DNA from 2 places in the Methylicorpusculum oleiharenae genome. Region 1 is predicted to be linked to the other one. Evidence: predicted binding sites of a transcription regulator. Region 1 holds the regulator's gene; the other holds the start of a gene.
What was found. Region 1 encodes HrcA, which represses chaperone genes, less so after heat shock. Its sites were predicted from a motif close to TNTTAGCACTCNNNNNNNNNGAGTGCTAANA; they were not measured.
Positions count from the first base shown of each region.

Region 2: the regulator HrcA is predicted to act here: its motif matches at 10,014-10,044, upstream of groES (co-chaperone GroES).

Region 1 covers NZ_WUTY02000001.1:5,200,862-5,212,949, reverse strand. Annotated here, with positions in the region: gene GO003_RS23270 (carbon-nitrogen hydrolase) at 1-666, opposite strand, end outside; gene GO003_RS23265 (DUF2238 domain-containing protein) at 695-1,312, opposite strand; gene recN (DNA repair protein RecN) at 1,410-3,089, opposite strand; gene GO003_RS23255 (NAD(+) kinase) at 3,099-3,974, opposite strand; gene hrcA (heat-inducible transcriptional repressor HrcA) at 4,371-5,429, shown strand; gene grpE (nucleotide exchange factor GrpE) at 5,491-6,138, shown strand; gene dnaK (molecular chaperone DnaK) at 6,205-8,136, shown strand; gene dnaJ (molecular chaperone DnaJ) at 8,479-9,609, shown strand; gene dapB (4-hydroxy-tetrahydrodipicolinate reductase) at 9,614-10,420, shown strand; gene GO003_RS23225 (DUF4124 domain-containing protein) at 10,475-11,044, shown strand; gene bfr (bacterioferritin) at 11,131-11,595, opposite strand; gene GO003_RS23215 ((2Fe-2S)-binding protein) at 11,781-11,972, opposite strand.
Region 2 covers NZ_WUTY02000001.1:1,344,226-1,356,313, reverse strand. Annotated here, with positions in the region: gene GO003_RS06285 (DUF1631 family protein) at 1-2,476, opposite strand, end outside; gene GO003_RS06280 (hypothetical protein) at 2,856-4,262, shown strand; gene GO003_RS06275 (copper resistance protein NlpE) at 4,591-5,127, shown strand; gene GO003_RS06270 (nuclear transport factor 2 family protein) at 5,287-5,766, shown strand; gene GO003_RS06265 (FKBP-type peptidyl-prolyl cis-trans isomerase) at 6,015-6,494, opposite strand; gene greB (transcription elongation factor GreB) at 6,590-7,087, shown strand; gene GO003_RS06255 (methyltransferase domain-containing protein) at 7,103-7,870, opposite strand; gene groL (chaperonin GroEL) at 7,969-9,627, opposite strand; gene groES (co-chaperone GroES) at 9,684-9,971, opposite strand; gene GO003_RS06240 (HesA/MoeB/ThiF family protein) at 10,116-10,856, shown strand; gene GO003_RS06235 (hypothetical protein) at 10,931-11,140, opposite strand; gene pqqA (pyrroloquinoline quinone precursor peptide PqqA) at 11,427-11,501, shown strand; gene pqqB (pyrroloquinoline quinone biosynthesis protein PqqB) at 11,611-12,088, shown strand, end outside.

The sequences.
Region 1 (12,088 bases):
CTCGAAACCGATACGATTGCAGGCGATAACGGGAATACCGTTGGCAACGGCATGCGCTCTCTGAATAGTAATCCAAGCGTCCAGTTGCCGTTTTTTCTCAGCCTCAGTATCGTCGGGATCCCAGCCAATTGCCGTTGGGTAAATCAATAATTCGGCTCCAGCCAGGGCCATCAGTCTGGCGCCTTCTGGAAACCACTGATCCCAGCAAACCATCACGCCTAGCTTGCCTACGGATGTTTCAATCGGTTTAAAGCCGATGTCGCCTGGAGTGAAATAGTATTTTTCGTAAAATCCCGGGTCATCCGGAATGTGCATTTTTCGATATTTTCCGGCGATGCTGCCGTCCTTATCGAAAATGACAGCGGTATTGTGATAAAGCCCCGGTGCCCGTTTTTCAAAAATGGTTGAAACAATCACCACGTCCAGTTCTTTTGCCACGTCTGCTAGAACAGATGTAGTAGGTCCCGGAATAGGTTCTGCGGTGGCGAATAACTGGTAATCTTCGCTCTGGCAGAAATAAGGTCCCAAATGTAATTCAGGCAAAACAACCAAGTCGGCGCCCAGGTTTTTGGCTTCGTGAATCTTGGTAATGGATAAATTTAAATTGGTCTGCTTGTCTGCATCGCAGGGCTGCTGAACGGCGCTTACAGTAAGGTTTGTTTTCATAATGGTAATGCTTTAATGAGCAGTCAGTTTATCGAAAATGGGGAGGTTGGCGGTTTGTCAGGTCATTGATTTGCCGGTCATGGACATGTGTCAGAGTCAACAGGGCAGTCACGGCGCCTAAAAGTGCGAAAGCCATATCGGATTGCGTGTCCCATTCATAACCTTGCGTGCCTAAAAAGGCAGTTGCGGCATCCTGACTTAACGTGGCTACCAACCACTCCAGCAATTCGTAAAATGCACTGATCGCCAGACAAATGCAAGTCACGATAAAATTTAACCAGGACAGGTTGGTGAGCACTGCTTTTCTAATAAAAATCTCTCTAACAATAATTGCCGGTATGAATCCTTGCGCTAAATGACCTAGTTTATCGTAATTGTTACGCTCCCATTCCATGGGCTGTTTTAGCCAATCGAACAGTGGTACTTCGGCATATGTGTAGTGACCGCCAATCATTAGAATCAAGCTGTGAATCAGAATCAAACCATAAACCAAACGCGTCAAAGGAAACCTTTGCCGGGAAATTATCATCACAAACAAGCCAATCAGAGCCGGTGATACTTCCAAAAACCAGGTTAATTGGTCTTTTGGTTCAAAGCCCGACCAGAAAAATCCGGCAAAAAAAATGACCAGCCAGATTTTCGTCATGGTGCCTGTCGCTTTGGACCGGCTCTAGAATCAATAGCGCTCTGAATTACGACGCCTAATGCGGCGGATGTGCCTTGCCGTTTAGTGCGTAACTTTGTCATGGTTCATTTTTTCCGGTCATCAGCATTTCCTTGGCATGTGCCAGCGTGTTTTCTGTGATATTAACGCCGCCCAGCATCCGGGCGATTTCATCTATTTGTTGTTGTTCATCAAGTTGTGAGACGGTAGAGGACGTCATTTCGGACTGGTTGTTTTTGGCAACAAAAAGATGATGATGGGCCTGAGCCGCAACCTGCGGTAAATGAGTGACACAGATGACTTGCCTGTTATGGCTCAAGCGCCGCAGTTTTTGTCCGACAATTTCTGCTATGCCGCCGCCAATCCCGGAGTCGACTTCGTCGAATATCATGGTGGGTGTTGATTTGTCGTTACTCGTTGTCACTTGGATGGCCAGACTGATTCTTGATAATTCACCTCCGGATGCCACTTTGGCTAGGGGTTTTGGGGGTAATCCTGGGTTTGCGCTAACCAGAAATTCGACCTTATCAAGACCCTGCTGGCGAGGTGTTTCATCTTCAAACGGCGAAATTCTAACCATAAAATCACCTTGCGGCATACCCAGTTCTTTAATCATCGTCGTGATTTGAGTTTGCAGTTTGAGCGCGCCTTCTCTGCGTGCCTCGCTTAACTGGTCGGCCAATTTGCGGTATTCGGTCAGCAAAGCTACGGATGCGGCACTCAGTTCTTCAATGCGTTCACTGCTGTGCGTCAGATTGGCCAATTCCTCATCAAGCCTTATCGCCAGTTCGGGTAATTGCTCAGGTATTACCTGGTGTTTTCGGCTTAAGTTCTGAATGATGCCGATTTGATTATCCAGCCAGGATAGTCGCTTAGGATCGGCTTCCAGGCTGTCCATGTATCTGCGTAATTGTTGAGAAGCTTCTTCGATCTGAATGTGCGCTTCAGTGAGGAGGGTGCTCACGCTTTCGAGCGCCGGAGCAAAACGGCTGAGATCCGTTAACGCATTAATGGAATACCCTAGCAGGTGGTGAATCGACATTTCGTCGTTTTCGTACAGCACATCGAGCTGCTGATGTCCGACGGTTAAAATCTCACCTAAATGCGCCAGTTGGCTGTGTTCTTCCGTCAACTCCGTGTAGTTGAAATGGTCCAGATCCAGTTGTTGTAACTCTTCTATCTGAAATTTCAGTAATTCTTCGCGTTCGGCTTTATCCGAATTGGCTTTCAATAACGCTTTGAGTGATTTGTTGGTATTAAGCCATTTCTGATGGCAGGCCTGAAGCTGTTCGAGTAAGCCCTGGTTTTGAGCAAAGTCATCTAACAGGCGGCGTTGCTCGTCGTTGTGCAGCAAAGTCAGATGAGCATGTTGGCCGTGAATTTCGACCAGCTTCTCGCTCAGATCTTGCAGTGATTGCAAGGTCACGGGGCGGTCGTTGATAAAGGCTTTTGAACGTCCATCCTGACTGATCACCCGGCGAATCAAACACTGATTTTCATGGTCCAATTCATTGTTTTCCAGCCAGGTTTTGGCTAAGGGTGCATCGGATAGGTCGAATTCAAGATTAATTTCCGCCCGCTTTGAATGCGGCCGGATATAACCCGAATCGGCTCTGTCACCCAAGGCAAGACCTAACGCGGTCAGTAAAATGGATTTTCCGGCCCCCGTTTCGCCGGTCAGCACCGACATGCCCTTTTCAAGCGCCAGTTCAAGCGATTGAACCACGGCCAAATCATTGATTGTGAGATTTAATAGCATGTGTTTGAGTTAACTGCTGCTCCAGTTAAGTTTTTTTCTAAGTATATGATAAAAATCATGTCCTTCGGGATGCAGAATTCTAATCGGTTTTGGGTCTTTGTTGATTAAAATTTTATCGCTGATCAAAACGTCAGGGATTTCCAGGTGATCACAAGTGACCAAGGCATTGATTTGTTTGGTCTGGCAAAAGCTGATTTCAATATGAGAGGAATCATCTATTACTATTGGGCGGTTTGTCAGGGTATGCGGGTTAAGCGGAACTAAGACCAATGCATTTAGCGAAGGATGCAGTATCGGTCCCCCGGCCGATAATGAGTAGGCGGTCGATCCGGTCGGCGTAGAGACGATCAGGCCATCGGAGCGCTGTGAATTAAGAAAAACCCCGTCAATATGGGTAACAATCTCTATCATGCTCGGCGTAATCCAGCGGTGGATCACCACTTCATTGACGGCGGTTTGCTCATGAATGACCGCATTGTCCCTGATGATTTTGGTGTGCAGTAAAAAGCGCTTTTCTTCCCGGAATGCACCGTTGAGAATTTGGTTGAGTTTGACCAGAAGCACATCGGGAGAAATATCCACCAAAAACCCCAATCGGCCTAAATTAACGCCAATCAGTGGAATGTTGTAAGGCGCAATGGCGCGCGCCGCTGATAAAAAAGTCCCGTCACCGCCTGCAGCGATAACCAGATCACAATGCAGTCCCATTTCTTCGGCAGCACAGGTCTTGACGTCGGATTCGTCAATAAATCCTGCGCTTTGCGCATCAACAAAGACGTGGTATCGGCACCGCTGCAAAAATTGATAGAGCAAGGTTAATGTTTCAGCAATACCCGGGTCACTTGATTTTCCAATAATGCCAATCTTTTTGAACAGTGTATGCATTGATCTCCGGTTTGCCGAATTACTTTTAAGTTATTTGGGTCATGCAATTAAATTTATCGATTGAATGGGTTTTAAAGACTGGCTTCAGTCAGTTTTAGAGCTAAACGGGAATCCTGCGTTTTTGGCCGTTTTACGGAAAAATCGAAATAACTTAATTCAGAGTGTTAATGTACAGGTACTTTAAGTATCTATTTGTAAAAGTTGTTGTAGGGTTGGTGCGAGATTATACAAAATATGGCTTCTTGTTTGGTTAAAACCAAAAATAATATTTGATTTACCCATTAAGCTTCGCTAAGCGAATGTTTTTGTTAATTTATTGATTTGACAAGTAAAGGGTTTGCTGATAATTTTTTGTTAGCACTCTGCTTTATAGAGTGCTAACATCGGAGCGAATAGATGGTTGAGAAAAAAAATCAGGCTTTAAACGAAAGATCTTTACTGTTACTTAAATCCTTGATTGAACGGTACATCTATGATGGTCAACCGGTAGGGTCAAGAGTTTTGTCCAAAGATCCGGCGCTTAATTTAAGTCCCGCTACCATCAGGAATGTGATGGCCGATCTGGAAGATCTTGGTCTTATTCATTCGCCGCATACCTCGGCAGGGAGAGTTCCAACCGTAAGCGGTTATCGCTTGTTTGTTGATTCACTGTTGACCGTGAAGCCGCTTGAAATCAGTGAGCTCAATCTTATTCAAAGCAGTTTGGTTGCAAAAAACGATATTAATCAATCTATTGGCGTTGCTTCAAAGTTGTTGTCCGATTTGACCCGAATGACCGGTGTAGTGACGTTGCCTAAAAGAGAACTGGTTAGTTTGCGGCATATTGAATTTCTGCCTTTATCGAATACCCGTGTATTGGTTATTTTGGTAACGAATGAACAAGAGGTTCACAACAAGATTATCCATACCTCCCGCGAGTTTTCTCCCTCGGAATTGCAGCAAATCGCCAATTACATCAACACTATGTACTCCGGACGTAGTTTGGCCGCAGTAAAAAAAGCGGTGATTGAGGAGTTGAAAGTCGCTCAGGAACGGATGAATCAGGAAATGCTGGATGTCGTGCAAATGGCTAAATTGGCGTTAGACCAGGACGAGAATTCTGAAGATTGTGTGATCAGTGGTGAGACCAATTTGATGGGCTTTTCCGAACTGTCGGATATTGATCGTCTAAAACAGCTTTTTGACGCCTTTAGCCAAAAACACAATGTGATTCATTTGCTTGATCAATGCCTTAATGCTGAAGGCGTCCAAATTTTTATCGGTGAGGAATCCGGCTATCAACCTTTTAATCAGTGCAGTTTGGTGACTTCGTCTTACTCTATAGACGATGAAGTGGTGGGGGTGTTAGCGGTTATCGGTCCTACACGCATGGCTTATGAAAAAGTGATTCCTTTTGTTGATCTGACGGCAAAATTATTGGGTGCAGCCTTGAATCCGAAAACATTGGCCCCATGATTACGCTTAATTGACAGTTTGCATCAGCACGACACCAAAATATAAACCGGAGTTTTAGATAATGAGTAACGAGCAGGAGTTGCCAGAGGCAGCGAACCAAGAAGAACTAAAAATTGAGGCTGAAGTAACACCCGAAATTCAGGAGCCGCCAACCGAAGAAGTTGCCGTGCAGCCGCCTGAAGTCCAAGAGGATTTATCGGCAGAGCTGCAGAAAAAGCTGGAACAGGCCGAACAAAAAGCCTCTGAAAATTGGGATAGGGCTATGCGTCTTCAGGCAGAAATGGAAAATCTGAAAAAACGTATTCAAAAAGATTTGGAAAGCGCTCATAAGTACGCGCTGGAAAGTTTTGCAAAAGAATTATTAGCCGTGCTCGATAGTCTTGAACTTGGCTTGCAGGCTGCAAGTGGCGAGAGTCCCGAAGTCCAAAAATTCCGTGAAGGCAGCGAATTAACGATTAAACAGTTCGAATCTGTTTTTACAAAATTCAATATTGAAGTCGTCAATCCGATAGGCCAGCCCTTCAATCCTGAATTACACCAGGCTATGGCTATGCAACCTTCGGCAGATGCGGAGCCTAATTCCGTTTTGAACGTTTTTCAAAAAGGTTATGTATTAAACGGCCGCTTATTACGGCCCGCAATGGTTGTGGTTGCAAAGGCGGAAGAAAAGCCGCCTGAAAATACACCCAAAATAGATGAGCAGGCTTGAAGATAACAAAACAGCCCTTATATAACTACTAACTTAAACAATCTCATATCAAGTCTGGAGAATTCAATGGCTAAAATTATTGGCATAGATTTAGGAACCACTAACTCGTGCGTAGCAGTGCTGGAAAACGGAACGGCGCGCGTGATTGAAAATAGCGAGGGTGCAAGAACGACGCCTTCTATCATCGCGTTTACCAAAGACGGTGAAGTACTGGTCGGGCAATCTGCCAAGCGCCAGGCAGTAACCAATCCTGAAAATACCTTGTTTGCAATCAAACGCTTGATCGGTAGACGCTTTAAAGATGATGTTGTACAAAAAGACATCAAAATGGTGCCTTATAAAATCATACCGGCTGATAATGGTGATGCGTGGGTAGAGTGTCATGGCAAGAAAATGGCTGCTCCGGAAATTTCATCACGGATTTTGATGAAGCTCAAAAAAGATGCGGAAGCTTATCTGGGCGAAGAAGTCAAAGAAGCGGTTATTACTGTACCCGCTTATTTTAATGATTCACAAAGACAGGCCACAAAAGATGCCGGACGTATTGCGGGTCTGGATGTCAAACGGATTATTAACGAACCCACAGCGGCAGCTTTGGCGTTCGGTATGGATAAGCCCAAAGGTGACATGAAAATTGCAGTCTATGACCTGGGTGGCGGTACTTTTGACATTTCTATTATTGAAATAGCTGAAATCGAGGGTGAGCATCAGTTTGAAGTGTTATCCACCAATGGTGATACCTTCCTCGGTGGTGAAGATTTTGATTTGCGAATCATCGATTTTCTGGCGGATGAATTTAAAAAAGATTCCGGTATTGATTTGCATAATGATCCTTTAGCATTACAGCGTTTGAAAGAAGCAGCTGAAAAAGCAAAAATCGAATTATCTTCAACGCAACAAACCGATATCAATTTGCCTTATGTCACAGCGGATGCATCAGGTCCAAAGCATTTGAACGTCAAGTTGACGCGGGCAAAACTGGAATCTCTGGTTGAAGATCTGGTTGAAAGAACCAAAGCGCCTTGTTTGATGGCAATTAAAGATGCAGGCCTGTCTGCGTCCGATATCAATGATGTTATTCTAGTCGGCGGTCAATCTCGTATGCCGCGTGTACAGGATTTTGTTAAATCCTTGTTCGGCAGAGAGCCTCGTAAAGACGTAAATCCGGATGAAGCAGTTGCCTTAGGTGCTGCGATTCAGGCGGGTGTGTTAGGCGGGGAAGTTAAAGACGTGTTGTTACTGGACGTAACGCCATTATCGTTGGGTATAGAAACGATGGGCGGCGTCATGACAAAACTGATTGAAAAAAACACAACGATACCGACCAATGCCTCACAGGTTTTCTCGACAGCAGAAGATAACCAGACGGCCGTTACCGTCCATGTATTGCAAGGCGAACGCGAAGTGGCCAGCGGCAACAAATCGTTGGGCCGGTTTGATTTGTCCGATATTCCACTTGCACCGCGCGGTGTGCCGCAAATCGAAGTGGCGTTCGATATTGATGCAAACGGTATCTTGAATGTTTCGGCCAAAGACAAGGCGACGGGTAAAAAACAATCTATTGTCATCAAAGCCTCCAGTGGTCTTGGCGAAGATGAAGTCCAGCGTATGATCAAAGATGCGGAAGCTCATGCAGACGAAGACCGCAAAATTGCCAAACTGGTCGGTGCCCGCAATCATGCCGAAGGTATGGTTCATGCGACAGAAAAATCCTTGAAGGAATTGGAAGGTCAAGTTGAGTCTTCAGAGAAGTCAGCGATTGAGTCCGCCATTAAAGATTTGAAGGATGCGATTAAAGGTAGCGATATTGACGTCATTGAAGCTAAAACCAATGCGCTGACTGAACTTTCCGGTAAGCTGGCCGAGCGCGTTTATGCTCAAAAAGATGAATCTGAAACCAAAGCCGAAGGACAAAGTTCCGGATCAAGTTCATCGACAGCGGATGATGGGGTGGTCGATGCTGAGTTTGAGGAAGTTAAAGAAGACGATAAAAAATAGTTTATGGAGCCATCACGCCGACAAAAAGTTGGACAGATGGCCCTGTAAGGTTCATAGTGCGGCTTTTTGACGCAGTCATGGGGCACAAAGTTGTGATTGACTTTGTGCCTTTGTGATTTCTGGCTGTGACGTTTGTTTAGCGGGTTCGGCATTTTCCTTAACAGGGTGTGCGGGATCAATTCAGGTTTTGTTGAAGTGTTTGCCTGGATTTCGGTGATTGACAAGCGGAACCCTATTATTTAAAAGCATAATTCCAAGCTCTCTAATGAGCGCGGGTATTCATAATTTGCAGCAATGCTATATCTTCTAATGTGACTTTAGAAGCGGATTGAACAGACTAACATGGCAAAAGAAGATTATTACAAGCTCCTCGGTGTCGATAGAAACGCCAGTGATGCGGAGATAAAGAAGAGTTACCGCAGCAAAGCGATGAAATTTCACCCGGATAGAAATAAAGAAAATCCTGAAGAATCAGAGGCGAAATTCAAGCAAATCAAGGAAGCCTACGAGGTATTGTCTGACCCCAAGAAGCGCTCAGCTTACGATCAGTTCGGGCATGCCGGGGTCGACGGTTCAATGGGCGGAAGATCGGGAGGATTTACCGGCGAAAGTTTCAGTGATGTATTCAGTGATGTATTCGGGGATATTTTTGGCGGAGGACGTCAGCGCAGCGGCGTTCAGCGCGGTGCTGATTTACGTTATAACCTTGAATTAAGTCTGGAAGAGGCCGTCGGGGGCACAGAAGCAAAAATCAGAGTTCCTGTCTTAGTGGTGTGTAACGAATGTGATGGTTCGGGCGCAAAAAAAGGCAGCTCTCCGGTCACGTGTTCAACCTGTCATGGTCATGGCCAGGTGAGAATGCAGCAGGGCTTTTTTTCCGTGCAACAAACATGTCCTACCTGTCACGGATCCGGAAAGCAAATTAAAGATCCTTGCCGAAAATGTCATGGTCAGGGCCGTGTCCAGGATACTAAAACTCTATCGGTCAAAGTGCCTGCAGGTGTCGATATTGGTGACCGGATCAGGTTGAGCGGGGAAGGTGAGGCCGGACTCAATGGGGGACCTTCCGGCGATTTATATGTTCAGATCAATGTCAGAGATCATGCGATATTCACTCGAGATGGCGCCAACTTGTATTGTGAAGTGCCTATTAGTTTTCCAACTGCTTGTTTAGGCGGAGAGCTTGAGGTCCCGACACTGGATGGTAAGGTTAAACTTAAAATTCCGGCGGAGACACAAACCGGAAAATTATTCAGGTTGAGAGGCAAAGGCGTAAAGCCGGTTAGAGGCGGTGCGGTAGGTGACTTGCTTTGCCGGGTCATTATTGAGACGCCGATTCATTTAACCAAAGACCAAAGAGACATGATTGAACAATTGGGGCAATCCTTGGTGGGTGGTGGTAAGCATCATAGTCCACAGGAACATTCCTGGCTGGACGGTGTAAAAAGCTTTTTTGAAAAACTGACAGGTTAGATTTATGGTCCGCGTTGCAATTGTGGGTGTTTCGGGCCGGATGGGCCTATGCTTGATCAAAGCCGCTGCGTTGTCCGGTTCCGCCGAATTAACTGCGGCTTTGTCCCGTCCTGAGAGTTTGTCAATCGGCAAAGATGCCGGTGAGTTGGCCGGTTTAAGTCCTTTGGCAGTTCAGGTGACCGATGATCTGGCTTCTGTGACTGAGCATTTTGATATCTTGATTGACTTTACCCGGCCGGAATCAACTTTACGCTACATTGAAATTTGTCAAAGTGCCGGTAAAGGTATTGTGATCGGCACGACCGGTTTTAATGAAGCGCAAAAAAATCTGATTAAATCGGCATCTGAGAATATCCCTGTCGTATTGGCGCCGAACATGAGTGTCGGCGTCAATCTATCGCTCAAATTGCTGGAAATGACCGCGAAAGTCATGGGGACCTATACAGACATAGAGATTATTGAGGCCCATCACCGTCATAAAATCGATGCGCCGTCGGGAACGGCATTACGCATGGGTGAGGTGGTAGCCGAAGCATTGGGGCGCGATTTAAAAGACTGTGCCGTTTATGGAAGAGAAGGGGTCACGGGGGAACGTGATCGAAAAACGATTGGTTTCTCTACCATTCGTGCCGGTGATATTGTCGGCGAGCATACCGTCATGTTTGCCGATGAGGGTGAACGTGTTGAAATAACTCACAAAGCCACCAGCCGTATGACGTTTGCCAACGGAGCTGTCAGAGCGGCTGTTTGGCTTCAAGGCAAGCCTAATGGATTCTATGACATGCTGGACGTACTGGGGTTGAAAGACTGAGATTTAAAGGGTCTTTGATCCTTAATGCCACATCAGACCGATGAGGTGTGTCCTATGAAGATCATCCTAATAGCATTAACCGTCACCGTTTTTGTGACGATTGAATCTGCGCAGGCCCAGGTTTTTAAATGCACCTTTCCATCCGGAAAAGTGCATTTTCAAGATGATGAGTGTCCATCAGAAGCGCAACAAGATTCTTTAAAAATTAAAGAAATGACGCCAGAGCAGAGGGTTGAGTCTGAAGCTCGTTTGAGGCAGTGGCAACTCGAGCAGGACGAAAAAGAGTCCAAAATAAAAAAAGCAGAACAGGAAAGGCGTGCTGAGAATGCCCGGTTGGAAGAAATCGAAGCCTTAAAGCGTAGCGCCAATGCTCAGGAAGACTTGGCGGAAACCAAACGCCGGGAACTCGAACTCCTTCAGCAGCAACCTTCAGTCAACATCTATCAGCCCTATTATCCGTTAGCCGTTCCATATAGAGAAAACGATTGGCGGAATCATCGCAAAGATCACTACGGTGACAAGAAACATAATAAAGCCCCGGTGATTGATAGAAATCAAAATCGTAGCGTCAATCAGGGAATCACCAATGACAGCGTCAATATAATCAGCAGGCCAAGACGCTAGCCTCGACCCGTTCAAAAAGGCTGTTTTGAGGGTTTAACTTTTTAACAAATTAGGGCGAATAGAATTCGCCCTGCTTGACGGGGAAGTTACATTTGAGATTGCAAATAGTTTTGCAGACCGATTTGTTCAATCAGTTCCAATTGTGTTTCCAGCCAGTCAATGTGTTCTTCCTCACTTTCGAGGATGGCTTCAAATAATTCTCTGGAAATGAAGTCTTGGACCGTTTCACAATAGATTATGGCTTCTTTTAAAAGCGGGACGGCCTGATATTCAAGCTTAAGATCACAAGACAGCATTTCCTGCGGATTTTCACCAATTAACAGTTTGCCAAGATTTTGCAGGTTTGGTAATCCCTCCAGAAATAAAAGCCGCTCAATCAGGCGATCGGCGTGTTTCATTTCATCGATCGATTCGTGATATTCCTTTTCGTTCAGTTTAGAAAAGCCCCAGTTTTTATACATGCGAGCATGTAAGAAATACTGATTGATAGCGGTCAGTTCGTTTTCAAGCGCTTTGTTGAGAAATTCAATAACCTTTGGATCGCCTTTCATTTTTGCCTCGTGGATTTGATAAATGGACGCGCAAGGGCAATATGGCAGTGAGGGCTTTAAAGTTAAGGGCATAAGTAGCAGTCAAATTCCAGAAAGGTAGGTTTTCCTGCAAACTTCATTCAAGCTCAGCTATTTAAACGTTACAAATTTACCTGAAAGATAAATATAAAACCTGCCAATGCTTCTTACGCAGCAGCCCACATTATAGGCGTTTGCGCGCGGTGTTCGTCAAGCAACTGTTTTACATGCGGCGAACATTTGCCGCAAACAGTTCCAACGCCCAAACATTGATTCAGGTCTTTACGAGAACAATAGCCATTGCTGATAGCCGATTTTATTTGCTTGTCAGTTACTGCTTTACAAACGCAAACATACATTGTGAATCTCCTGGAATTGTTTGTCATGTAAATAATAACAATTCTCATTAGAAAGTAAAGTCGTTTTTGGTATCTTTTGTGATGAAGTTTGCATAATCCGATATTTCGTATCAAAT
Region 2 (12,088 bases), 3.9 Mb from region 1:
GCATTACCTGCGTAGTGCGGTCCATCAACGGCTCATCCGGATTTTCCATTGTGCTTGCCCCTCCGTTGCGCAGAAGTTCAGTCAATTCCATTTTGGTCAGTTCCGTTTTATTTAATCCATCCCTATCAACAAAGACTAAAATTTCCGGAAATTGTCCTTTCCACACGAGCTTAAGAGGCACGAATAAATCCGGCTTTCTAAACAAGGTTATCCATTCACCTGCTTCTAATTGCTCCACCTGAAGAGCCCAAAGATCCATAGGGCGGCTTTTGTTTGGGGATTCAGGTTGTAAAATCCTGTCAACATAGACTATTTCCAGGCGTTTTCTCTCGGCAAGCGATTCGGCACCTATCAAACAACGCCTTAAATCTTCAATGACTTTAAAGTGATTAAAAGCATTGGGTGCAAACGAACCGAGTTTCTCATCTATAAAAGTAATGGTTTGACTAATCGCGTAGTATTCAGCTTCAAGACCGGCATCTCGAAAGGACAGCCAACGGATCAAATCATCGACTACCCGGTAATTAGCCGATTTTTCCTCAGTTGATTTTTCCGTATCCAATTCAAGTAAAACCAATAAATGCTGCCATCCCGAATTCAACAACATCAAAACACAATTAGGAATTAATTTTCCGGCAATGCGCTTATCAACTTCATGCTGAACATGGCGCCTTGCCATCTCCAGTAGCTGCTGCCCTTCGTAAGGTTCGATTATTCTTTTGATAGTCAGATCTGACGATTTTTTGACCTGCTTTGTCACCTCTTGTAGCTCTTGCTCCACTTCTGCAAATATCGACGAATTAGTGCTCGCCTCCTGAAGTATTCGTAAGACCAGTTTGTCCAGCGTGTTTTTTACAGGCGTTCTTTTGATGACTCGATTCTCTTTTACTGCCGATTCCAAAGACGCTAATTGATTGAGTATGTTTCTGATAGGGTGCGAGTCCGCACTTAAAAAGTGGTTACCTTGCAGCGTTTGTTCGAGAAGCGATAGCTGCATACGTTCCATGTAAGCTTTGATTTCAGAGGAAATAGACACGTCATTGAATAAGGTATCGAAAAACTTTTCATAAACCTCGATATTATGGACATCGTGCTTAGAAAAAAACGCAGGTATTCCGGTAGTATCGTTTAACTTATCTCGAATGAGTGTGTGCAGTAAACTGCTTGTAACGGGCTCATTCCTGTCACCTACAGCTGTAGTTTTATACATTTTCGAAATCATCGCGATGACTTCTTCGGCGGAAAAACCCCCTTGAGACGCTGCGTTCCGAATTGATGATGTAGTTCCTGAATGAGGCTGGTTTTGGTTTAATAGGCCCGGCAACGTTTTGGACATTTCAACTGTTGCCGGCTTTTTTAGATCAGCATCTTCTTTAACAGCAAACGTTTTAACCAGCGTCCTGGCGATGTTGGTATCAAACTTAAAGACCGGATCTCCCAAATAACCATGGTCGATCGCGATCTGTTCAGGTTGCTTGACAATTTTGGCGGGCGCAGGCTTGGGAGCACTCAGTTTGGATAACAGATGCTCAAAATGCTCGTACAACGCCTCCAAATCCTTCGTTAATACTTTTTCAAACGCTGAATAAAGTGTTTGATTAATCGTGATTTCTAAATTTAATTGCAGGATAAGTTCGCGAAAGTGATCACATAAGGCATCCGGGCTGATTGGGTTTTTAACATCATGGGCCCAATGGCCAAATAACCGTTTCAATTGGTTGTTTATCTGATTAAGTGGATATTCAAAATGTTTTGTTAACCGTCTGATAGACGCCGACAGATTTAACCAATCTTCAAAATCATCCATTTCAACCAAAGAAAGCTTTTCCATAGTACCGGCATTTAACCTGTTTTCCTGAATGCTGGAACCGGTCATGCTGTCGACACCCAAAAAAACCGAATTACAAAATTCACTGGTAATTGAATCGTAATTAAATTTGAGCGTTGTTATCAAATCCTCAAGTGCTGAAGTAGAGATTTTATGAACCGATTTTTTAAAGTCCTCATCCAGTCTCTCAAAAAAATTGTTGAGCAACCCAACCAACTCTTTATCAAGCCAAATTTTTATTTGTTTTAAGTTATCCTGGTGCGGGTCTGCTTCGGTTGGCTCAATGTCATGTTGAGCTGTTCTGCCGGACACCTTAAAAACCTCATTTTTTAAGGCATTAAAAATTTCCTGGGGCATGTTTTTAATGAAAACACCGATGCCTTTGGAACTTGCGTGCATTACTTTGACTTCAAGTTGAAATTGCCGTGCATCGGACTCTCTATGCAACGAGAAACGAAGCTGGACTTTTTTGTTAGCCGAAAATTGTACTATCTGGCTTGATGGTTTAAGGCCTAATAAAAATCCCGAACTGCAAAAATCTTGGACTTCGCAAGAGAAATTTTGCCCATTATTCAAAACCAGTGTGGCGTCTAATTTGATCGCGTAACGAATGTGGCGACGACGTTTTGTAGGGCATCTAGAAGCCATGGTAAAAGTAAAATATTGGCAGCATGGTCATAAAATACGGAGTTGTCATATCAATAATAAATATAGTTTGGAAAAAATCAGATCTGATAAATTTTGATAAATTAACCCGTAATTTCTAAAAGCAATGTCTACTTCAACTTTTTTTGAGTGGGATGAGTGCTTTTAGATATCATTGCGGTGCTTAAGTTAAATCAATCTTATTGGGCAGACCAAAATTAGAGATTCCATGATTTCGGCACCGCCTGTACAGTCAAAACCTACGGCCTAGAATGATGTTAAACTGCTTTTCGATGCTTCCCAAACCCTGAATGGGATAGACATTTACCAGCAGAAGGCAATGTGGCTATTTATCAGAAATCACTTTGGGAGTTGATTCTTCATGCGCGGCGAGCTTAAGCCTTACTGTCCCAATAACCCTCAATGGGCATCTAAAGTCATTCTGCTTCTGGCGCTAACATTAAGTGCTAGCGGTTGCAATTTAATCAGAAGCACACTGGAATTGCCGGAAAAAGGCCTCTTCTCCCTATTTGCTATTAATCAGGGAAATGACGCACCCGATCCTGTTGAACTGCAATCCGAGTTACTCCGCTTTGCAGATAATGCCATAGAAGCGCTTAATAACGCTGCGCGTAATCTTCAGCGGGAAGACGATTCGGCGCCTAAAAAACTCAACCAGCTTAAACGACGCATCGCTATTACCACCGATTTATTAGCCATCGCCACAGGGGCCAACAGTTATGCCAATCTCCTCGACATGGTCATCTTTGCCAGCTTAAACCGGATGAATTTTGAAGACTTCTGGGCGCCCAAGTTCTCCGACGAATCAGCTGAACCTTATCGACACGCATCCGAGCAGGTGGAGAAAGAAATTTGGCGCATTGCCGAGACGGCGCTGAAAAAAGAACAGGTCACTGAACTGCGTGCCGCCATTCTTGACTGGCACAAGCAACACCCAGATGCTCGCTCCCCCAGAGATCTAGGTTCGCTGGGCTTCGCGTCCGAAATTTCGCAAATGAACCGCGGCCCCAAGGCAGGCATTACCAGCAGTGTGTTCAACCTGCTCTCCATTGACCCATTGGCAGGTCTGGACCCCGCTACTCGAGAACTGGCTAGCTCTCGCCTATTCGCAGAGAGAGGCCTGTTTCTGGCCAGACATATGCCGACGTTGATCCGCTGGGAAACCGAATTACTGATCATCCAAACGGTGGAAATGCCTCAGATGGAAAAACTGCTGACCAGTACGGCTCAAGCGGCCGAATCGGCAGACCGGTTAAGTCAAACAGCAGAAAGCCTGCCCGGCCTCATCAGCAATGAACGTCAGCAGATCGTTCAAGCGTTGAACGAACAACAACCCGGCCTCGTCAGTCTCGCCGCACAGACCGAAAGCGCTCTTAGTGCAGGCAAACAGATGTCCGATGCGTCAAAAGCAGCCCTGGAGTCTTTTCAAGGTGTCGTACAGCAACTCCAATCCCGCCCATCAAACCCGGACGCAGAGCCCTTTCGCATCAACGAATACACGGCAGCCGCTGCCCAGATCAACGCTACTGCACTTGATTTGGTGAAATTGCTGCAAACCGTTGATCAAACCCTGGCTACCGGTAAATTTGACGAACTCTCGGCTCGAGTAGACTCGCTAACCCGCCAAACTCAGGCTAGCGGCAAAGAGTTAGTGGATTATACATTCAAGCAGATCTTGTTCCTGGGTTTGATACTGATGGGTTCCGCTTGTGGAATGGTTCTGGCTTCAGCATTGGTTTTTTGGCGATTGAAAAAGAAATTTGCCTGAGCTTTCGTCAAATGACGTTTAAGCAGAAACACTGTAACCTTACTTTAGCCAATTGGATCCCTGTAGATCTTTAAACAAAAAGTTCCTGACCTGACATTACCGGCATTTGCAGCCATCAAAAATTCTACCCCTCCCCTATTGAAAAATTATGATGAATTTTTGCCGCTTTAATCGATCATTTCCATAAACATAAAAAATTAATTATTCATAAAAAACAGAACTTTAGGATTTAAGACAGGTTAATTCAGGTCTTCTTTTTTGGCAAATCGAATATATCTGGTAAATTCGCGAATACAACAACCCAATTTTTATTTTCCGGAAACTCATCATGCTAGCAATAAAAAAACAATTAAAACAGAATCTGGCTTTGTTTCTATTTAGCAGTCTGCTCCCTGCTATTCCTGCATTTGCGGCGACCGACCTCGAAGCTCAAGAAAGTTTCCTCAGAATGCGAGCGAAGAGCCAACAGACTGAAGCAGGCCATGCAGGACATGAAACCCCTATTGATAAAAGCATGGACTTTCATGGCGTTTTCTACGGATTTCTTCCTTGTAAAGATTGCCCGGGAATAAAAGCGACGCTATCTTTAAAACAAAAAAACAATTATCTGCTGGTGACTCAGCCTGCAAGAGAGTCCTCAAGGGAGTTTTATGAAAAAGGGAAATACACCTGGGATGAAGAGAGTCATACCGTTGTTTTAACACCCAAAAAAGGCGGGCAAAGCACGCGGCATTATCGAATTGAAAATGAAGGCACGCTCATTCAGATTAATGAAGACGGATCAATGATATCGAATGATGATGAGGACAGCTACGTTTTGAAACGAAGTGATATGGTTAAGTCACGAGAAGTGCATTTTCACTGACAGGAACGGAAGTTACAAACTGAGGCTCATTTTTTGTCCATCCACTTTGAAGATGGACAAAAAATCAATCCGTTGCCTTGGTTATAACATTTACGCTGCTCAAGAAAACCTATAAATGTTCATATCCTTAAACTCAACAAGATTAACAGGGAGTTTTCAATGAACACGACGCTTGAATCACGACCTCCGTTTCCGCCCTTCACACGCGAAACTGCAGTTGAGAAGGTCCGCATGGCTGAAGACGGTTGGAATAATCGCACTCCTGAAAAAGTTGCTTTAGCCTATACGACCGACAGCCAATGGCGAAATCGGGCTGAATTTCCCGTGGGGCGGGAACAAATCATCGACTTCCTGAAACGCAAATGGGCCACCGAATACGAATACCGGTTAATCAAAGAACTGTGGGCTTTTGAGGGTAACCGTATCGCCGTCCGGTTTGCATACGAATGGCGCAATGAAAATAATGAATGGTTTCGGTCTTACGGCAACGAGAACTGGGAATTTGATGAATACGGCTTAATGCGTCAGCGTTATGCGAGTATCAACGACCTACCTATCAAAGAGTCGGACCGCAAATTTCATTGGCCTCAAGGCCGTCGCCCTGAGAATCATCCAGGATTGAGCGATCTTGGACTCTAAAAACCTGTTTCATACAATTTACCGTTCAACTTTTAAAAGCAGCAATTACCGGTTTGATGATAAAAAGGGTAGGTTTAAGCTTTTCGCAGCCCAACAGCAAGCGGATGATCAATCGTCGGGTTGGCTATCGCCGCCAACCGCAACTTACGTTCAGGTCTGACCGATCATTCTTATTGCTAACGTGTTTGAATGTTCATTTGGCGTTGCCGCCCTAAAATCAGCGGGTGATTTTAGGGCAATAGCGGTTATTAATGACTGCATCCGGCACCATGCACGTGGCCGTGAGCCAATTCGTCCATTGTCGCTTCTCTAATATCAGTTATTTCCACGTCGAAAAATAATTTCATACCGGCCAGTGGATGATTGCCATCGATGGTAACATCATCACCTTCGACATTAATGACCGTCACGACACCGGGTCCTGAACTGACATCGGCATGGAACTGCATCCCGACTTCTATCACATCGATTCCTTCAAACATCTGACGCGGAATCACTTGAACCATGTCTTCATCGTAATCACCGTAAGCTTCTGATGGCTCTATTTCGACATTTAACTTATCGCCAACGGCTTTACCAAGCAGGGCTTGTTCCAGTCCGGGAATGATACTGCCCTGTCCATGCAGATAAACCAGCGCATCGCTGCCAATTGAACTATCCAGCGTTTCACCGGCGTCATTGGTCAATGTGTAATGAATAGAAACAGCCATATTTTCAGCTACTTGCATGAGGGGAACCTACTGTTGATAATTTAAGAAACGGCTATGATATAAAATAAAGCTTCTGTTGTCTGAAAATATTAAAAACCGGAATATAAAATCGCATGAGCCGCTGGAAACCACCCCAAGCCAAATCATCCCCGTATATCACCCAAGCCGGTTATCAAGTGCTGGAAAATGAATTACGGGGCTTATGGGACAAACGCAAGGACGTCACCGCCGCTCTGTCCGCCGCTGCCGCAGAAGGTGACCGATCGGAAAATGCCGAATATATTTATCGCAAAAAAGAATTACGCGGTATAGACCGGCGCATTCATTACTTGCAAAAGCGTTTGCCCTCGCTTACCGTCGTCACCCAAGCCCCTTCAGATCAGGATAAGATTTTTTTCGGGGCCTGGGTGACACTGGAAAATGAATCCGGTGAGCCGGTCACTTATCGAATCGTGGGGGCGGATGAACTTAACCCTGCGAAGAACTATATCAGTCTGGATTCTCCTCTCGCCAAGGTGTTGCTGAAAAAAACCTATGACGATGAAGTGACGATTGTTATCGAACAAAAACCGGTTCGGTATACGGTGCTCGATATTGCTTATAGTCAGTAAACCGGAACTGCTTGCTTACGCTCGCTGGACAACCAGATGCACATAGCGTCCCATGTCGCGGAATGTGGGTAGCCGGCAATAACGGCTTTCCAGCTCAAACAGTTCGTCAGCGTTGCTCTGCGCCAAGGTCTCGTGATTCAGATAATCATGAAAAACGCGTAACCCGGTATGAGTGATGATCTTAAAATGATTGTTTTCAAGGAACTCTATAACAGCATGCGGGTATTGCGGGTTGGGCGGGGTCATTTTGGAGCCTTTCCCCAGATAACTGTCGTCCAATACGTTTTTCCAGCGCCAGCCGCCTTTTAAAACGTTGCCGAAAACCATGGCATTCCGATTGTAAAACAACAAGGACAGGTGCCCGCCCGGTTTCACCTGCTCAATAACTGTTTGCAAGGTCGGCATAGGATTAGCAAGCCATTCGAGAACCGCATGAAACAAGATCAAATCATACTGTGGAAGCTTTAAAGCTAGATTTTGAGCTGAATCCAGATAAAACTCGGCGGTCACCTCTTCATTGATAAAAGCTTCTCTGGCGCGTTCAAGCATTTTTTCCGACAGATCGCAAAGCGTCAGATGATGCCCTCTTTTCGCCAACCAGAGACTGATTTGGGCAAAACCACACCCAGCATCCCATACCGTCAGTGCATCAGCGGCATCGTAAAAAGGCGTCAGATCTTCTTTTAATAGTTTCAGCCGCCATTCCCCTTTCGCGGTTTGGTAAATTTTGCGGTCGAATTTATCGATGAGCTGATCGAAATTCCGATCGTTAGCTTGAGTCATCTGTCATCGCGCGTGTTAAATAAAAATTATGCTCATAAAAAAGCCCCGGCTGAATCCAGCCGGGGCTTTGGTCAAGCGTAAAGAGCTTGGGTCAGCAATTACATCATGCCGCCCATGCCACCCATTCCGCCCATACCACCCATGCCGCCCATATCAGGACCGCCATGAGCTTTGTCGTCGCTTGGAGCGTCAGCGACCATAACTTCAGTTGTGATCATTAAACCAGCAACTGATGCTGCGTTTTGCAGAGCAAAACGAGTTACTTTTGCAGGATCCAGGATACCCATTTCGATCATATCGCCATAGACGCCTGTTGCGGCATTGTAACCGAAGTTACCAGTACCTTTAGCCACTTCATTCAGGACAACTGAAGATTCGTCTCCAGCATTTTTGACGATTTGACGCAATGGCTCTTCCATAGCACGACGCAGGATGTTGATACCCACATCTTGATCGTGATTGATACCTTTCAAGCCATCCAACGCTTTTAAAGCACGAATCAGAGCTGTTCCGCCGCCTGCGACTACGCCTTCCTCAACCGCTGCACGGGTTGAGTGTAATGCGTCTTCAACGCGAGCTTTTTTCTCTTTCATTTCAACTTCAGTCGCTGCGCCAACCTTGATTACCGCAACACCGCCAGCCAGTTTAGCCAGACGCTCTTGCAGTTTTTCCTTGTCATAATCAGATGTTGCGTCTTCAGCTTGTTTGCGAATTTGCGCAACACGGCTTTTGATGCTTTCTTCAGTACCTGCGCCATCGATAATAGTGGTGTTTTCTTTGGTAACTTGTACTTTTTTCGCAGTTCCCAATAACTCCAATCCGGCTTTTTCAAGGCTCAGGCCGACTTCTTCAGAAATTACAGTACCACCGGTCAATATAGCAACATCTTCCAACATGGCTTTACGACGGTCACCGAATCCTGGCGCTTTAACCGCAGCCACTTTTACGATACCGCGCAAGTTGTTGACAACCAGCGTAGCTAAAGCTTCGCCTTCAACATCTTCAGCAACAATCAATAGTGGACGGCCTGATTTGGCAACGCCTTCCAATATCGGTAATAAATCACGGATGTTGGAGATTTTTTTGTCGTACAGCAGGATAAAGGGGCTTTCCAGCTCAGAACTCATGCTGTCTTGATTGTTGATGAAGTAAGGCGACAGATAACCACGGTCAAACTGCATACCTTCAACAACGTCCAATTGGTTTTCTAAACCTGAACCTTCTTCAACAGTGATAACGCCTTCTTTACCGACTTTTTCCATCGCTTCTGCGATGATTTGACCGACTGACTCATCAGAGTTAGCAGAGATCGTGCCTACTTGAGCAATCGCTTTGCTGTCTGTACACGGTGTTGCAGCCGCTTCGATAGACTTGACGGCTACTTCAACCGCTTTATCAATACCGCGTTTTAAATCCATAGGATTCATGCCGGCAGCAACTGCTTTCAGGCCTTCGTTTAAAATTGATTGGGCTAAAACCGTTGCAGTTGTTGTTCCATCACCAGCAACATCGGAAGTTTTAGACGCCACTTCCTTAACCATTTGGGCGCCCATGTTTTCGAATTTGTCTTTTAATTCTATTTCTTTTGCGACCGATACACCGTCTTTAGTAATCGTAGGTGCGCCGTAGCTTTTATCTAAAACCGCATTACGGCCTTTAGGACCTAAAGTTACTTTTACTGCGTTTGCAAGAATGTTAACGCCTTGCACCATTAATGTACGCGCATCACTGCCGAATTTTACGTCTTTTGCTGCCATCTTAATTCCTAATCTATTGAATGTTATATGTTTATGATAAATCCAGTGTGTTGGACTTAACCCAAAATACCCATGATGTCGTCTTCGCGCATGATGATCAGTTCTTCGCCATCAACTTTGACTTCATTACCGGAATATTTACCAAACAACACCTTATCGCCAACCTTAACTTCCAAAGCGCGAACGGTACCGTTATCCAGCGCTTTACCTTGGCCTACGGCTAACACTTCGCCTTGGCTTGGTTTTTCAGCGGCTGAACCGGGCAGAACTATGCCGCCAGCGGTTGTCGTTTCCTCTTCAACACGTTTAACAACTACTCTGTCGTGTAAAGGACGTATTTTCATCAATATCTCCTGAAAAAATTAAAACAAAGGTAAAAAAAGGATTATTAGCACTCGCTATTAATGAGTGCTAATAATAATCAGGTTTTGCAGTCTGTCAAGTTCTTTGGCATCATAACTTTTAAAATTACATCAACTAAACAACTTATGAATGACGATCAACTCCTGCGCTTCAGCAGACAAATCATGCTGCCGCAAGTCGATGTCGAGGGCCAGCAGAAACTCCTGGCCGCTCATGTTCTGATCATCGGAGCTGGCGGACTAGGCTCACCGGCATCCATGTATCTCACCGCTGCCGGAGTAGGGAAAATCACCCTTTACGACAACGACATCGTCGATCTGTCAAACTTGCAAAGACAGATTGCCCATCACACGGCCGATATTGGGGCTAACAAGGCATTTTCAACCCTAAGCACGCTAAAAAACTTAAATCCTGGAACAGAAGTCAGCGCATTCAGTCAACGTCTTGAAGGGCAAGAATTAATGGACGCCGTCTGTAACGCGGATATTGTTTTGGACTGCAGCGATAATTTCACTACCCGGTTTGCAATAAACCGCGCCTGTGTCATGCAGCAAAAGCCGCTGGTATCAGGGGCAGCCATTCGCTTTGAAGGACAGATTTCCACGTTCACACCCGGCAGGGATAACAGCCCGTGCTATAACTGCTTATATTCGGATACCGGTGAAGAATTACAAAACTGTGCAACAAATGGGGTTATCGCGCCCATCACGGGGATTATCGGAAGCTTGCAAGCTTTGGAAGCAATCAAGTTAATAGCCGGCATCGGCAAAACGTTGACCGGCCGTTTACTGTTGATTGACGGTTTGACGATGGAATGGACTGAGATGAAATTGAGAAAAAATCCCAATTGCCCAACCTGCAGTTGAGGACACTGGGTTGGCTGAAATCATTCATGCAGGCTAACCGGACTGCATGAATGATTAACTGAATGAAAGATTGCTTATTTTTTATTTTTTTGTAAAAAACCTTTAAACATTTCGATGGCCTTTTCAGCCAAATCATTAACTTTGGAAGGGCTGTCGCCATGCGGCTCGGTCTCACCAAAAGGTTTACCATTATTGATGGTGAACTTATATATAAAGTAACCTAATGGTGCAAACGCAAAAGCAGCGACAACAAACATCACAATGAATAGCCAAGTAACACCCATATTTCCTCCTCAAGGATTTCTTTTTTAATTATTTTTAATATATGGTGAGGTTTGATAATAACCCTATAAGCCTTGACATTACAAATAATTGCATTCCCCTTAACAAAATCAGCCCGTTCTCTGTACAGCAATCACCTATAAATCAGTGTATTAAACTGGGCTCAAACTCTTTAAGATCCTTCCGCGGCAATAGTTGCGCAACCTAAAAGTTCGTCGTATACTCTTTTGAGCTTACTTGATCAAGCTAGCATAAGAACTATCAATAATACTTCTGGAGGTATTCATCATGAAATGGGAAACACCAAGCTACACTGACCTGCGTTTTGGTTTCGAAGTCACCATGTATATTTACAACCGTTAATTTTTTACCGGTAACGCAAAAAAGGGGTTCGAAAGGACCCCTTTTTTTTGCCTGATTTTTCTCAATACCGTATCATTGCGGCACTTTCTTACGCTATTTTTCGACTACCATGAAAATCAGAGTCTTAGGATCGGGAGCCGGTGGCGGTTTCCCTCAATGGAACTGTAACTGCGACAATTGCAGACGCTTGCGGCATCAACAAATGAACGGTAAAGCCCGAACTCAATCCTCTATTGCGGTGAGTACCGATAACAAAAACTGGCTGCTGTTCAATACCTCGCCCGATATCAGAGCCCAGCTGGAAGCCTTTCCAGCCATTCAACCCAAAGAAGGCATTCGCGATACCGGCATCAAAGCGGTTTTGCTTATCGACAGCCAAATTGATCACACGACCGGCATGCTGATGCTGCGCGAAGGCAAAGAACCACTCAATGTGTATTGCAGCGAAATGGTCAAACAGGATCTGACTACCGGTTTCCCCGTATTCAAGATGCTGGAACATTACTGCACGGTAAAACATCATCCGGTCCCCCTGGATGGCAGCAGTTTTACGGTAGAAGCAATTGATGACATCCGCCTCTACACCC